DNA from 2 places in the Priestia megaterium genome. Region 1 is predicted to be linked to the other one. Evidence: a T-box and tRNA genes for the amino acid it is inferred to sense, from the RefSeq annotation. Region 1 holds a T-box; the other holds one or more tRNA genes.
The links. A T-box is a leader RNA that pairs with one kind of tRNA and senses whether it is charged. The one in region 1 lies ahead of ileS (isoleucine--tRNA ligase), so its partner is inferred to be a tRNA-Ile.
Positions count from the first base shown of each region.

Region 2: it encodes a tRNA-Ile, which carries the amino acid that the T-box ahead of ileS (isoleucine--tRNA ligase) is inferred to sense. The anticodon was not compared.

Region 1 is NZ_CP023317.1:4,037,500-4,040,885, reverse strand. Features, by position in the region: gene CEQ83_RS20640 (YggT family protein) at 1-48, shown strand, start outside; gene CEQ83_RS20635 (YlmH family RNA-binding protein) at 99-872, shown strand; gene CEQ83_RS20630 (DivIVA domain-containing protein) at 957-1,451, shown strand; T-box leader at 1,521-1,741, shown strand; gene ileS (isoleucine--tRNA ligase) at 1,813-3,386, shown strand, end outside.
Region 2 is NZ_CP023317.1:4,656,783-4,660,168, forward strand. Features, by position in the region: gene glgB (1,4-alpha-glucan branching protein GlgB) at 1-1,248, opposite strand, end outside; tRNA gene CEQ83_RS23805 (tRNA-Glu) at 1,544-1,615, opposite strand; tRNA gene CEQ83_RS23810 (tRNA-Ser) at 1,636-1,726, opposite strand; tRNA gene CEQ83_RS23815 (tRNA-Asn) at 1,730-1,804, opposite strand; tRNA gene CEQ83_RS23820 (tRNA-Ile) at 1,808-1,884, opposite strand; tRNA gene CEQ83_RS23825 (tRNA-Gly) at 1,891-1,964, opposite strand; tRNA gene CEQ83_RS23830 (tRNA-His) at 1,976-2,051, opposite strand; tRNA gene CEQ83_RS23835 (tRNA-Phe) at 2,062-2,137, opposite strand; tRNA gene CEQ83_RS23840 (tRNA-Asp) at 2,146-2,221, opposite strand; tRNA gene CEQ83_RS23845 (tRNA-Met) at 2,226-2,302, opposite strand; tRNA gene CEQ83_RS23850 (tRNA-Ser) at 2,328-2,420, opposite strand; tRNA gene CEQ83_RS23855 (tRNA-Met) at 2,448-2,524, opposite strand; tRNA gene CEQ83_RS23860 (tRNA-Ala) at 2,555-2,630, opposite strand; tRNA gene CEQ83_RS23865 (tRNA-Pro) at 2,636-2,712, opposite strand; tRNA gene CEQ83_RS23870 (tRNA-Arg) at 2,717-2,793, opposite strand; tRNA gene CEQ83_RS23875 (tRNA-Leu) at 2,803-2,891, opposite strand; tRNA gene CEQ83_RS23880 (tRNA-Gly) at 2,906-2,980, opposite strand; tRNA gene CEQ83_RS23885 (tRNA-Leu) at 3,004-3,085, opposite strand; tRNA gene CEQ83_RS23890 (tRNA-Lys) at 3,100-3,175, opposite strand; tRNA gene CEQ83_RS23895 (tRNA-Thr) at 3,184-3,259, opposite strand; tRNA gene CEQ83_RS23900 (tRNA-Val) at 3,286-3,361, opposite strand; rRNA gene rrf (5S ribosomal RNA) at 3,371-3,386, opposite strand, start outside.

The DNA of each region.
Region 1 (3,386 bases):
GCGCAAGCAGGTGTACGTTCACTTCACAGTATGGTTGGATTTATTTAAAAAGGAATCGCTGGATTCCTTTTTTACATACCAATAGTAGGAGTAATAATATGTCTATTTATGAACATTTTAGGCAAGAAGAACATGGATTTATTGACCAGGTTCTTCAGTGGAAAGAAGATGTCCTACATCAATACAGCCCAAAATTAACGGATTTTTTAGATCCAAGAGAGCAGCAGATTGTGACAGCTATTGTTGGGACTGAAGGAGAGGTTCAAGTTTCATTTGATGGTGGACAACCGTTTGCTGAACGCAAGCGTGCGCTGCTATATCCGGATTACTATGTGCCTGAAAGCGAAGATTTTCAGTTGCATATGTACGAATTGAATTATCCTAAAAAGTTTGTGACGATTGAACATCCTCAAGTTCTTGGTTCGGCGATGTCCTTAGGACTGCGCCGTTCAAAATTTGGCGATATTTTGGTCGCGGGAGACGATATTCAGCTTGTAGCCGCAGAGGAAATTTCTTCTTATATTGAGATGAATTTAACATCAATTGGAAAAGCCAAAGTTTCACTTTCTTCTATTCAAAGAGAGCAGCTGCATGTGGTAAAAGAAGAGCTGATTGAACACGTTTATACAGTTTCTTCAATGAGGCTTGATGTTTTGCTGTCGACCATTCACAATTTATCAAGACAAAAAGTCCAGCCGTTTATTGCAAATGGAGCGGTAAAAGTAAATTTTAAAGTCATTGAACAGCCTTCTTTTGAATGTCATGAAGGTGATATTTTGTCGCTTCGTGGCCACGGCAGAAGTCGTATCGTTTCACTTGAAGGCAAAACCAAAAAAGAAAAATGGCGAATTGTTGTAGGGAAGCAGAAATAAAGAAATCTACTAGCAGGAAATTTTAAAAATATGTCGAATAAACCATTACTAATGATGTAATGAGACAACACGGAGGTGGCCTAGATGCCTTTAACCCCTTTGGATATTCATAACAAAGAGTTTAATCGCGGGTTTCGCGGATATGATGAAGATGAAGTAAATGAGTTTCTTGACCAAGTAATTAAAGACTATGAGCTGGTAATGCGTGATAAAAAGGAGTTAGAAGGAAGAGTATCTGAATTAACAGATCGTCTTGGACATTTTACTAACATCGAAGAAACGTTAAATAAATCAATTTTAATTGCTCAAGAAGCAGCGGAAGATGTAAAGCGAAACGCTGAAAAAGAAGCGAAGCTCATTATAAAAGAAGCAGAAAAAAATGCGGACCGTATTATTAATGAAGCACTGTCTAAGTCTCGTAAAATTGCGATGGACATTGAGGAGACGAAAAAGCAGTCTAAAGTATTTAGAACTCGTTTCAAAATGTTAATTGAAGCACAGCTTGAAATGTTAAACAGCGATGACTGGGATCAGTTGATGGATTATGAGATGCCAGCGCTAGAAGAAAAAATTGACTAGTCAAGACATCATCTTGACTTCTCACGTTTTGTTGTCATATAATTTGGTAACAGATGAAATTTCATATCAAACAGTACGGAGACAGGGACAGTAGCTTTTTTAGTTTGTCAAAGCGAATCGAGGATGGTGCGAGCTCGATAACAAACAAAAAAGTGAAAATCACCCTAGAGTACCATTGCTGAAATGATGATAGTAAGCAGTGGCGGTTTATTCACGTTACGAATGCAAAGAGGATTTGCGTGCAGCAAATCTACTAGGGTGGTACCGCGGGAGGCCTTCTCGTCCCTTTTTGGGATGAGGAGGTCTTTTTGTTATGGTGCAAAAAGATATGAAATTTACGTTTTTTTTTGGAGGGTAAAACATGGAATATAAAGATACATTATTGATGCCAAAAACTGAATTTCCTATGCGTGGAAATTTACCGAACCGCGAGCCTAAAATGCAAGAACAGTGGGCTGAAATGAATATTTATGAAAAAGTACAAAAACGTACGGAAGGCCGTCCGCTATTCGTCCTGCATGATGGACCTCCATATGCCAATGGCGATATTCACATGGGACATGCCTTAAATAAAATTTTAAAAGATTTTATCGTTCGCTATAAGTCGATGTCAGGCTTCTGCGCACCTTATGTGCCAGGCTGGGATACACACGGCTTGCCAATTGAAACGGCTTTAACAAAAAATAAAAAAGTAAACCGCAAAGAAATGACAGTAGCTGAATTCCGTAAGCTTTGCGAACAGTATGCTTGGGAACAAGTAAACGGCCAGCGTGAGCAGTTCAAGCGTTTAGGCGTACGCGGAGATTGGGATAATCCATATGTAACGCTTCAGCCACAGTACGAAGCGCAGCAAATCAAAGTATTTGGCGATATGGCGAAAAAAGGCTATATCTACAAAGGATTAAAACCTGTATACTGGTCCCCTTCAAGTGAATCTGCTTTAGCAGAAGCGGAAATTGAATACTATGACAAGCGTTCAGCTTCTATTTACGTAGCGTTTAATGTGAAAGATGGTAAAGGCGTGCTTGAACAAGATGAAAAATTCATCATTTGGACGACAACACCATGGACAATGCCAGCTAACCAAGGGATTGCTGTCAATCCCGAGCTTCAGTACAGCGTAGTTGAAGCAGATGGAGCAAAATATGTAGTAGCAACTGAACTTATTGAAACAGTTGCTAAAGAAATTGAATGGGCTGACTATAAGACACTTCGTACAGTAAAAGGTTCAGAACTTGAACGCGTGGTAGCTGAACATCCAATCTATAAGCGTGATTCTTTAGTTGTTCTTGGCGATCACGTAACGACTGATGCTGGTACTGGCTGTGTTCATACAGCACCGGGACACGGGGAAGACGACTTTATCGTTGGTCAAAAATATGGTTTGGAAGTTCTTTGTCCAGTTGATAGTAAGGGTCATATGACGAATGAAGCACCAGGATTTGAAGGATTATTCTATGATAAAGCGAATAAGGCGATTACAGACAAACTAGAAGAAGAAGGCGCGCTGTTAAAATTAAGTTTCATTACCCACTCATATCCACATGACTGGCGTACGAAGAAACCAACAATTTTCCGTGCAACAGCACAGTGGTTTGCGTCTATTAAAGATTTCCGTGAAGATTTATTAAAAGCAGTAGAAAAAACAGAATGGGTGCCTACTTGGGGTGAAACGCGACTTTATAACATGGTGCGTGACCGCGGAGACTGGTGTATTTCTCGTCAACGTGCATGGGGCGTTCCGATTCCAGTATTTTATGCTGAAAATGATGAGCCAATCATTACGGACGAGACAATTGAGCACGTATCAAATCTATTTAGAGAACATGGATCAAACGTATGGTTTGAGCGTGAAGCAAAAGACTTGCTTCCAGAAGGCTTTACTCATGAAGGAAGCCCAAATGGCCGTTTCACAAAAGAAACAGACATCATGGA
Region 2 (3,386 bases), 620 kb from region 1:
CATTAGTGAAAAGGTCATTTTATCGTGAAGATAGGGACGTCTTTCCACGCCAGCTTCCATGTACGTTAAAACGTCATTCATCCATCCCATGTTCCACTTATAATTAAAGCCTAAACCGCCCTCATACGTAGGTGCTGTAACAAGGGGCCAATCCGTTGAATCTTCTGCCATCATTAATATCGTTTCATCAGATTTAAAAACAGCTTCATTCAATTTTTTTAAGAAGCTGACAGCTCCATCATTTACTGCTTTTCCAGAAGAATTTTGCCAATAAAGCATATTAGCTACAGCATCTACTCGAAATCCATCTATGTGGAAGTACTCCAACCAAAACAAAGCGTTCGAAATGAGAAAACTTTGTACTTCAGGCTTGCCTAAATCGAAATTAGCTGTTCCCCAAACATAGTTTTCACGGTCGGGTTCTTTTTTGTATTCATAAGTAGGTTCTCCATCGAACATATACAGACCATGTTCATCCTTACAAAAATGCCCGGGTACCCAGTCTAAAAGAACGCCTATATTATTTTGATGACACTCATCTATAAAGTTCATCAACTCTTTGGGTGTACCGTATCGACTGGTAGCAGAATAGTATCCAGTTCCTTGATATCCCCAGGATCGGTCGAGCGGATGCTCAATGACTGGTAATAACTCAATATGTGTAAAACCTTGTTCAGCAATATAAGGAATAAGCTCCTGTGCTAATTCACTGTATGTATAAAGGCTGCCATCTTCATGAGTCCTCCAAGACCCTGCATGCAGCTCGTAAATACACAGTGGTCTTTCATATATATTTTGCTGTTTTTTCTTTCTACGCCAATATTGGTCGTTCCATTTGTACCCATCCAATGAGTAAACAATAGACGCAGTGTTTGGACGCACTTCACTGAAGAAAGCGTATGGATCTGCTTTTAATTTTTTTTGATTGCTTTGTGTGATGATTTCATATTTATAAATAGTCCCTTGTTCTAATTCAGGGATAAATGTCATCCAAATACCTTCTTCATTAACTTTAACCATTGAATGTTGAAAACCGTTCCATTTATTAAAATCACCTACAACGCTTACACCCTTTGCATGAGGTGCCCACACGCAAAATCGTACGCCTTCAATTCCTTCTACCGTTACCTGATGCGCACCGAAAATAGAGTAACTGCGAAATAAGTTTCCTTCGTGATACAAATGAACATCAAATTCAGTAGGCTGAACCGCTAGATTCACTTTTGCCACCCCTTTAACTTCAAACATAATATACGCACATAATATACGCTTCTTACCACTCATTCCCTTTTATAGTAAAAACATAAACCTTTTCTACAAATATAATAGAATAAATGTTCTCTAAAATTACTCTTTATTCCATACTCTTCATACTTTATTACTTTATGAATAATTCCATATGATATAGGGAAAATCCTGCTTAAAACTTACTTTTTATTCTGAAAATTCATGGTAATTATTCCTAACTATTATTCCTGTTTACTTAATCTTTAAAAAAGCGCAAATAAAAAAAAGGTTTGCATATATGCAAACCTTTTTAAGATGACCCGTACGGGATTCGAACCCGTGTTACCGCCGTGAAAGGGCGGTGTCTTAACCGCTTGACCAACGGGCCATATTTAAATTTAAAACGACTGGCGGAGAAGGAGGGATTTGAACCCTCGCGCCGCTTACACGACCTACACCCTTAGCAGGGGCGCCTCTTCAGCCACTTGAGTACTTCTCCGTATGGCTCCACAGGTAGGACTCGAACCTACGACCGATCGGTTAACAGCCGATAGCTCTACCACTGAGCTACTGTGGAATATGGTGGGCCTAAGTGGACTCGAACCACCGACCTCACGCTTATCAGGCGTGCGCTCTAACCAGCTGAGCTATAGGCCCATTATTTGGAGCGGGTGATGAGAATCGAACTCACGACATCAGCTTGGAAGGCTGAGGTTTTACCACTAAACTACACCCGCGTTACTTAAGATGGGGCGACTGATGGGAATCGAACCCACGAATGCCGGAACCACAATCCGGTGCGTTAACCACTTCGCCACAATCGCCGTCTTAAAATGGTGGCTCGGGACGGAATCGAACCGCCGACACAAGGATTTTCAGTCCTTTGCTCTACCAACTGAGCTACCGAGCCAAACAAAATGGCGGTCCCGACGGGAATCGAACCCGCGATCTCCTGCGTGACAGGCAGGCATGTTAACCGCTACACCACGGGACCACTTTGGTTGCGGGGACAGGATTTGAACCTGCGACCTTCGGGTTATGAGCCCGACGAGCTACCGAACTGCTCCACCCCGCGATGATATGAATATGATATAAATAAATGGCGGAGGAAGAGGGATTCGAACCCCCGCGGGCTTTAACACCCCTGTCGGTTTTCAAGACCGATCCCTTCAGCCGGACTTGGGTATTCCTCCGTATATTTATAACAAATGTAACTTATATGGTAGCGGCGGAGGGAGTCGAACCCACGACCTCACGGGTATGAACCGTACGCTCTAGCCAGCTGAGCTACACCGCCATATTATTCGTTACAATTATTTAATTTCATTGGTGGAGCCTAGCGGGATCGAACCGCTGACCTCCTGCGTGCAAGGCAGGCGCTCTCCCAGCTGAGCTAAGGCCCCATAAATGGTCGGGAAGACAGGATTCGAACCTGCGACCCCTTGGTCCCAAACCAAGTGCTCTACCAAGCTGAGCTACTTCCCGTTTATGGCGCGCCCGAGAGGAGTCGAACCCCTAACCTTTTGATCCGTAGTCAAACGCTCTATCCAATTGAGCTACGGGCGCTTATTAAAATGGTGCCGAGGGCCGGACTTGAACCGGCACGGTAGTCACCTACCGCAGGATTTTAAGTCCTGTGTGTCTGCCAATTCCACCACCCCGGCAGGACTTATATACGTGGAGCGGAAGACGAGGTTCGAACTCGCGACCCCCACCTTGGCAAGGTGGTGTTCTACCACTGAACTACTTCCGCGCATATATGAAATTAAGTAAAGATGCGGGTGAAGGGACTTGAACCCCCACGTCGTAAGACACTAGATCCTAAGTCTAGCGCGTCTGCCAATTCCGCCACACCCGCGTGTGAATATTAAATGGTGAGCCATGAAGGACTCGAACCTTCGACCCTCTGATTAAAAGTCAGATGCTCTACCAACTGAGCTAATGGCTCGAAAAAAATGGTGCCGGCAAGAGGACTTGAACCCCCAACCTACTGATTACAAGTCAGTTGCTCTACCAATTGAGCTACACCGGCGTGCAATCTCTGACTTAAATAGTCGATGGTGGAGGATGACGGGATCGAACCGCCGACCCCCTGCTTGTAAGGCAGGTGCTCTCCCAGCTGAGCTAATCCTCCGATATAAAAGCCTGGCAACGTCCTA